One region of the Mesorhizobium sp. P2_E6 genome, then DNA from elsewhere that is predicted to be linked to it. Evidence: predicted binding sites of a transcription regulator. Region 1 holds the regulator's gene; the other holds the start of a gene.
What was found. The regulator HrcA, encoded in region 1, represses chaperone genes, less so after heat shock. The targets are predictions, from matches to a motif close to GTTAGCACTCNCNNNNNGNGAGTGCTAAC.

Region 1 (3,614 bases):
GCCATGTTTTTCCTCGGCGCTCATCTCACCGAAGGTCTTTTCAAAGCCGTTGGGCAGGAACACCGGGTCGTAGCCGAAGCCGAGGTCGCCGCGCGGCGGCCAGACCAGCGTGCCTTCTGCCTCGCCGCGATAATACTCGGCATCACCGTCGGGAAAGGCCAGGCAGATGACGGCGACAAAGCGCCCCTTGCGCTGTTGCGGCAAGGCGGCACCGACTTCCTGCAGCGCCACTTCGGTGCGTTGCATGGCCATGGCGAAATCGCGCGAACCGTCAGGGGTTTCGGCCCAGTTGGCGGTGTAGACGCCAGGCGCGCCGTCGAGCGCGTCGACGCACAGGCCGGAATCATCGGACAACGCCGGCAGGCCGGTGGCCTGGGCGGCGGCAAATGCCTTGATGTAGGCGTTCTCCTCGAAGGTGGTGCCGGTTTCGTCCGGCTCCGGCAGGCCATAGTCCTTGGCCGATTTCGCTTCGAAACCGAACGGCCCCATCAAATCGGCGAATTCGCGCAGCTTGCCGGCATTGTGGCTGGCGACGACGATCTTTTTTCCATCAAGCGAGTGAATGGTTGGCGAATGCATCATATGCCCCAGATCCGTGGCTCGGCGAATTCGATCGAATTGCCCGAGGGGTCGCGTATATAGATCGAACGGCCGCCTTGCGGCCATTCAAATTCGCTTTCGATGGCGATCTTCTTCGCCTCGAGATGCGTTTTCCAGCGCTCGATCTCGTCGGCGCTGGCCGCAAAGCAGAGATGACCTTCGCCGACTGCGCCGTGCGGCGGCACTTTCAGCCTCGCGTCGGGCGCCGGCGGCACTTTCGTCGCCTCGGCGTTGAAGATGAGCAACACGCCGGGTCCGCAGCGGAAGAAGAGGTGCCTGCCGTCAACCTTGCCGAGCAGGTCGAGCCCGAGGACGCCGGTGTAGAACTTCTCAGCAGAGTCAAGGTCGGTGACGTAGAGAGCCGATTCCAGAATGGCGGAGGGAATCACGAGGCACCCCCCTCTGCCCTACCGGGCATCTCCCCCGCAACGGGGGAGATTGGAAGCGTCAACGCCGGCTCACAGCTTGCAACGTTGGTGGTTGGCGAAACCAAGGACCACAGCCGATCTCCCCCCTTGCGGGGGAGATGGCCGGCAGGCCGGAGGGGGGTGGGAAGGATCGCCAACCTCATCAATACAAACCAGGCCTAAACCACCGCCATCTGCTGCAGGCTGACCAGGCGCTGGATGCCTTTCTTGGCCAGGCCCATCAGGTCGGCGAACTGGTCCTCGGAAAAGGGCTCGCCCTCGGCGGTGCCCTGGATCTCGACGATGCCGCCCTTGCCGGTCATGACGAAATTGGCGTCGGTGCCGGCCGAGGAATCTTCGAGATAATCGAGGTCGATGACCGGCTGGCCGTCATGGATGCCGCAGGAAATCGCCGCGACATGGTCCTTGAGCACCTTGGCGACGCTGGCCATCTGGCGGGCTTCCATCCAGCGCAGACAATCATACAGCGCCACCCAGCCGCCGGTGATCGAGGCCGTGCGGGTGCCGCCATCGGCCTGGATGACGTCGCAGTCGACGGTGATCTGCTGCTCGCCCAGCGCCTGCAGGTCGACCACGGCGCGCAAGGAGCGGCCGATCAGCCGCTGTATTTCCAGCGTGCGGCCGCCCTGCTTACCGGCGGAAGCCTCGCGGCGCATGCGCTCGCCCGTCGAGCGCGGCAGCATGCCGTATTCCGCCGTGACCCAGCCCTTGCCGGAATTGCGCATCCAGCCCGGCACCTTCTCCTCGAGGCTGGCGGTGCACAGGACATGGGTGTCGCCGAACTTCACCAGGCATGAGCCTTCGGCATGCTTGGAGACGCCGCGCTCAAAGGAGATGGCGCGCATTTCGTCGAATTGGCGTTTGGAGGGGCGCATTCAGGCTTCTTTCCCGTCATTTTTCGGATTCTTGGCCGGCTTGTAACCACATGGGGCGCGTGGCGCAAAGGAAAATGGCCGGTGATCTGACTTCAGACACCCGGGTGATCTGACTTCAGACACCTGGGTTGCGCGGACCATGGTGAAGTCTATATCCTTGGGCCGGAGGTTTTTGGCGCAATGACCAAGGCAGTTGCCGAACCCAGTCTGCTGTCGCCTGCGCTGCAGTCGCTCGACATGCGTTCGCGCGACATCTTCCGGCGCATCGTCGATTCCTACCTGAAGGACGGCGAACCCGTGGGATCACGCAGCCTGTCGCGCATCCTGCCGTCCTCACTGTCGCCCGCCACCATCCGCAACGTGATGAGCGACCTCGAGCATCTCGGCCTGATCTATGCCCCCCACATTTCCGCCGGCCGGTTGCCGACGCAGGCCGGCCTGCGCTTCTTCGTCGATGCCTTCATGGAACTCGGCGACCTCTCCGACGAGGAGCGCCGCACCATCGAGGCGCAGGTGCGCGCGTCCGGCTCGGGTGCGACGCTGGAACACATGCTGACCGAGGCCAGCCAGATGCTGTCGGGCATGTCGCGAGGCGCCGGCCTGGTGCTGGCCGCCAAGAACGAGGTGGCACTGAAGCACATCGAATTCATCCAGCTCGAGCCGACCAAGGCGCTGGCGGTGCTGGTGTCGCAAAACGGCGACGTCGAAAACCGCGTCGTCGAGTTGCCGGCCGGCATCACCGTCTCGCAGTTGCATGAAGCCTCGAATTTCCTCAACGCCCATATTCGCGGCCGCACGCTGGCCGAGGCGCGGATCGAGATTGCCCGCATCAAGGAGGAGACCAGGGCCGCGCTCGACACGCTGTCGCAAGACTTGGTCGAGAAGGGGCTGGCGGTGTGGGCCGGCGCCGAGAGCGGCCTGCCGGCGCGGCTCATCGTGCGTGGCCGCGCCAACCTGCTCGAAAACGTCACCGCCCAGGCCGACATCGAACTGTTGCGTCACCTGTTCGAGGACATGGAGACGCAGGATGGGCTGATCCAGCTGCTTGACCTGGCCGAACAGGGATCGGGCGTGCGCATCTTCATCGGTTCGGAAAACAAGCTGTTTTCGCTGTCGGGCTCGTCGCTGGTCGTCGCGCCCTATCGCGACAAGGACGCCCGCGTCGTCGGCGCACTCGGCGTCATCGGCCCGACCCGGCTCAACTATGCCCGCATCGTGCCAATGGTCGACTATACGGCGCAGCTGATTTCCCGCATGCTGCGTTGAACTGGGTAACCGAGGAGACGACGATGGCGCTCGAAGAATTCAAGGCCCGGATCAGTCTGTTGCTCGAAGAAATGGTCAACCAGCCGGAGGACCAGCACGAAATCCAGGAGCAGTTGCGCGAGAAACTGCAGGAAATGCGCGCCATGGGCCTGCCGCTGCCGGCCGATCTCGTCGCGCTGGAAAAGCGCCTCGACGACGATTTCTACGCCGCCGGCACCTGAGGCTGGAGACCGTTTCACCTCAACTCATCATGTGAGGCGGAACCGAGGAACAAACAGGCCGTTGATTCCTTCGCGACAAGGTGGAGGACGAAATGATCCGATTGGCCGGGCTGGCGTTTCCTGCCGCACTGTTTCTCACGACGGCTGCATTGGCCCAGCAAGCGGAGCAGCCAGTACTGAGGGGTGCCGCCGCCTTCGGCGACTGGCGTGCCGACAGGCCTGGG
Region 2 (3,614 bases), on a different contig from region 1:
CGCTATCTGGCCGAATATGACGTCATGACGGGGCTGGCCAATCGCGGCCGGTTCCAGGCGCGGCTTGCGCATACGGACGAGGGCCGCCCGCTCGGCGCGCTGCTGCTGATCGATCTCGACGGCTTCAAGGCCGTCAACGACACGTTCGGCCATGTCGTCGGCGACGAATGCCTGAAGGCGGCCGCTGAGCGGCTTGCCGGCAGTTGCGGCGAGGCGGATCTGGTGGCGCGCGTCGGCGGCGACGAGTTCGCGGTCTTGCTCGGCCCGCATCTCGACCGCGGCGCGGTCTCCGGCCTGGCGCGCGGCATCATCGAGGCGATGGGCAAGCCGGTCAGCGCTTGCGGCCAGTCGCTCAGGCTCGGCGCCTCGGTCGGCATCGCCTTCGCCCAGGCTGGCGCCCCATGCGACCTGTTCATGCAGGCCGATACCGCGCTCTATGCCGCCAAGGCGGCAGGGCGCAACACGTTCCGCATCTTCAAGTCCGACCCCGCCGCGAAGGGTCGCAGCGCCGCGGCCTGAGGGCCGGCGTGTTGTCCGGCCTTAGTCGACGGGCGCCGCGCATCTTTCACCAACGCCGTCCCTATCTGCATTTGGCATGCAGGGCGCTCGAGAAAAGAGTGCTATGCAAGGTAAGGGAGCATTCTTGCTCCGGCTCCTTCCCCGACATTCGAGGTCATTTCGTGCGTGAACCGTCACTGCTGCCTGTGTTTGGAAAACTTGGCGTCAAGGCGCCTGTCGCCACCGTCGCGGCGCCGGCTTCGTCGGCAGGTGTCGCGTTGCGGCTGCGGGATTTTCTGGCCACACATGGCGGCATGGTGCTGAAACTGTCGGTCATCGCCTGGACGGTGCTGATCCTGGCGGCGGTGTTTTTCATGATACAGGGCTGACCGGCATGGCCAACCGCTACGCGCTGCGCATGGAGCTGCCCCAGAGCTGGACCATCATCGATGTCTTCACCGGCCAGCCTGCCGTGATCCGGCAAAAGGTGATGGTCGGGATGGGCCCGCGCGAGGCCGAGGACATGGTCGTGCAGATGAACGTCCGTGACGTCAAGCGCCGGGAGAGAGCAGAGCGCAAGTCCTGACCTGTGCCGCCGCCGAGGTCGGCACTATGCCGCCGGCAAGTGCTCGCCACACCGCAAAGCGAGGATTCCCGTGAGAGCCAGCCTGAAGCAGAAGATACTGGAGGTCTGTGATCGCAAGATTTCCGAGAAAGGGCCTGGCGTCGGCGTATCGTTCTACGCGTTCTTCGCCAACAGGAACGACGACCCCGACCTTTTGATGGAAGCCGCCGAATGGTGGATCAGAACCCACCGCCTCGACCATTTTGAAAAGGCTGAAAAGATACGCACCATGGTCGAGAAGATGGATCCTTGATCTTCGTTTCCATGGATGTCGTTGTCTCAAAACCGGGGCGGTTTTGAGCGGCATGCACTAGGCTGATCAGCCGAAATCGGCGGCCGTCAGCACGTACATGCTCTTGCGGGTGCGGTCGTAGGCCTTCGATGCCACGTCGCGGATGGCGCTGCTCTCGGTATCGAATGTGGCGAGATAGCCGGCTTCATTGGTCGCGGTCGCCGGCTGCATCCTGGTCATCGCATCGGCGGCGACAGAGAAGGAGATCTGGAACATGCCGTCATGGCCAACGAAACGGATGCGCTTGCCGGCTTCGTCATAGCTGCGGCTGCGGTTGGGGAAGGTCAGGCTCATGTCTTGGCCTCCGTGGCTTTCTTGACCACCCGCTTCTTCTTCGGCGTCGGGTTCAGCGCTTCGGCGACGCGGTCTGCCTCTTCCTTGGCCAACCGCAGCTCCCGCAGCCTTGCGGTCTTGATCTCCCTGGCCCTTGCCTCGGACATGTACTCGGCGGTTGCCTTGTTGCGCTCCGCCGTTTTCTTCTGCTTGTCGACAAAGCGGGCTTCAGCTTTTTCCATGATCGTCTGATTGCCTTCGGCCATCGAAGAAATCTCCCTTGTGCCTGAAATCGTGAAAACGAACTTGTCCGATAAATAGGCACTCAATCGGCAAAATTCAATTTTTTGAATTATTTGACCAATCGGCGATATCACGAAACGGCTAACCAAAATAATACTTTTGAATATTTAATTCCGGCGGCGAATAATTTTTGGCACTCCTATCTATCGAGTGCCAACGCGTCTATATAGGACGGGCGTGGCCGCCTGTGCCGGCCCCAGAAAGAAGTTCCCATGAAATTTCGGCCACTCCACGACCGCGTTGTCATTCGTCGCGCTGAAGGCGATACCAAATCCAAGGGCGGCATCATCATCCCCGACAATGCCAAGGAAAAGCCGCAGGAAGGCGAAGTCATCGCCGTCGGCCCCGGTGCACGCGACGAAAGCGGCGCGCTGATCGCACTCGACGTCAAGGCCGGTGACTTCATCCTGTTCGGCAAATGGTCGGGCACCGAGGTCAAGATCGACGGCGAGGACCTGCTGATCATGAAGGAAGCCGACATCATGGGCGTCATCGAGAAGGCCGTCGAGGCCAAGAAGGCCGCCTGACCATATGAGGAGCCGGCCTTTGCCAGGCTCCGGCGAGCGGTTCACTCCACCACGCGAACGGGATTAAAAAAATGTCTGCCAAGGAAATCAAATTCTCCACCGATGCACGCGACCGCATGCTGCGCGGCGTCGAGATCCTCACCAATGCGGTGAAGGTCACGCTCGGCCCCAAGGGCCGCAACGTCATCATCGACAAGGCCTATGGCGCGCCGCGCATCACCAAGGACGGCGTCACCGTCGCCAAGGAAATCGAGCTTGCCGACAAGTTCGAGAACATGGGCGCGCAGATGGTGCGCGAAGTGGCTTCGAAGACCAACGACCTCGCCGGTGACGGCACCACCACCGCCACGGTGCTGGCTGCCTCGATCCTGCGCGAAGGCGCCAAGCTGGTCGCTGCCGGCATGAACCCGATGGACCTCAAGCGCGGCATCGACCAAGCGGTCACCGCCGTGGTTGGGGAAATCAAGGCGCGGGCCAAGAAGGTCAAGTCGTCGGCCGAGATCGCGCAGGTCGGCACCATCGCCGCCAATGGCGATGCCAGCGTCGGCGAGATGATCGCCAAGGCGATGGACAAGGTCGGCAATGACGGCGTCATCACCGTCGAGGAAGCCAAGACCGCCGACACCGAACTCGACGTCGTCGAGGGCATGCAGTTCGACCGCGGCTATCTCAGCCCGTATTTCGTCACCAACGCCGACAAGATGCGCGTCGAGCTGGAAGAGCCCTATGTGCTCATCCACGAGAAGAAGCTCGGCAATCTGCAAGCCATGCTGCCGATCCTCGAAGCGGTGGTGCAAAGCGGCAGGCCGCTGCTGATCATCTCCGAGGACGTCGAGGGCGAGGCGCTCGCCACGCTGGTCGTCAACAAGCTGCGTGGCGGCCTCAAGGTTGCAGCCGTCAAGGCGCCGGGCTTCGGTGATCGCCGCAAGGCGATGTTGGAAGACATCGCCGTGCTCACATCAGGCCAGATGGTTTCCGAGGATCTCGGCATCAAGCTCGAGAACGTCACCATCGAGATGCTCGGCCGCGCCAAGCGCGTGCTGATCGAGAAGGACACGACCACGATCATCGACGGCGCCGGCACCAAGGCCACCAT

Region 2: the regulator HrcA is predicted to act here: its motif matches at 2,121-2,149, upstream of AC1D08_RS12425 (co-chaperone GroES).

What each region holds. Positions count from the first base shown of each region.
Region 1 is NZ_JBFUEQ010000001.1:56,145-59,758, reverse strand. It holds gene rdgB (RdgB/HAM1 family non-canonical purine NTP pyrophosphatase) at 1-564, opposite strand, end outside; gene AC1D08_RS00320 (VOC family protein) at 579-989, opposite strand; gene rph (ribonuclease PH) at 1,187-1,903, opposite strand; gene hrcA (heat-inducible transcriptional repressor HrcA) at 2,084-3,169, shown strand; gene AC1D08_RS00305 (hypothetical protein) at 3,193-3,390, shown strand; gene AC1D08_RS00300 (PQQ-dependent sugar dehydrogenase) at 3,483-3,614, shown strand, end outside.
Region 2 is NZ_JBFUEQ010000004.1:342,219-345,832, reverse strand. It holds gene AC1D08_RS12455 (diguanylate cyclase domain-containing protein) at 1-519, shown strand, start outside; gene AC1D08_RS12450 (hypothetical protein) at 681-887, shown strand; gene AC1D08_RS12445 (hypothetical protein) at 893-1,084, shown strand; gene AC1D08_RS12440 (DUF6500 family protein) at 1,155-1,376, shown strand; gene AC1D08_RS12435 (DUF1488 family protein) at 1,443-1,709, opposite strand; gene AC1D08_RS12430 (hypothetical protein) at 1,706-1,954, opposite strand; gene AC1D08_RS12425 (co-chaperone GroES) at 2,204-2,518, shown strand; gene groL (chaperonin GroEL) at 2,590-3,614, shown strand, end outside.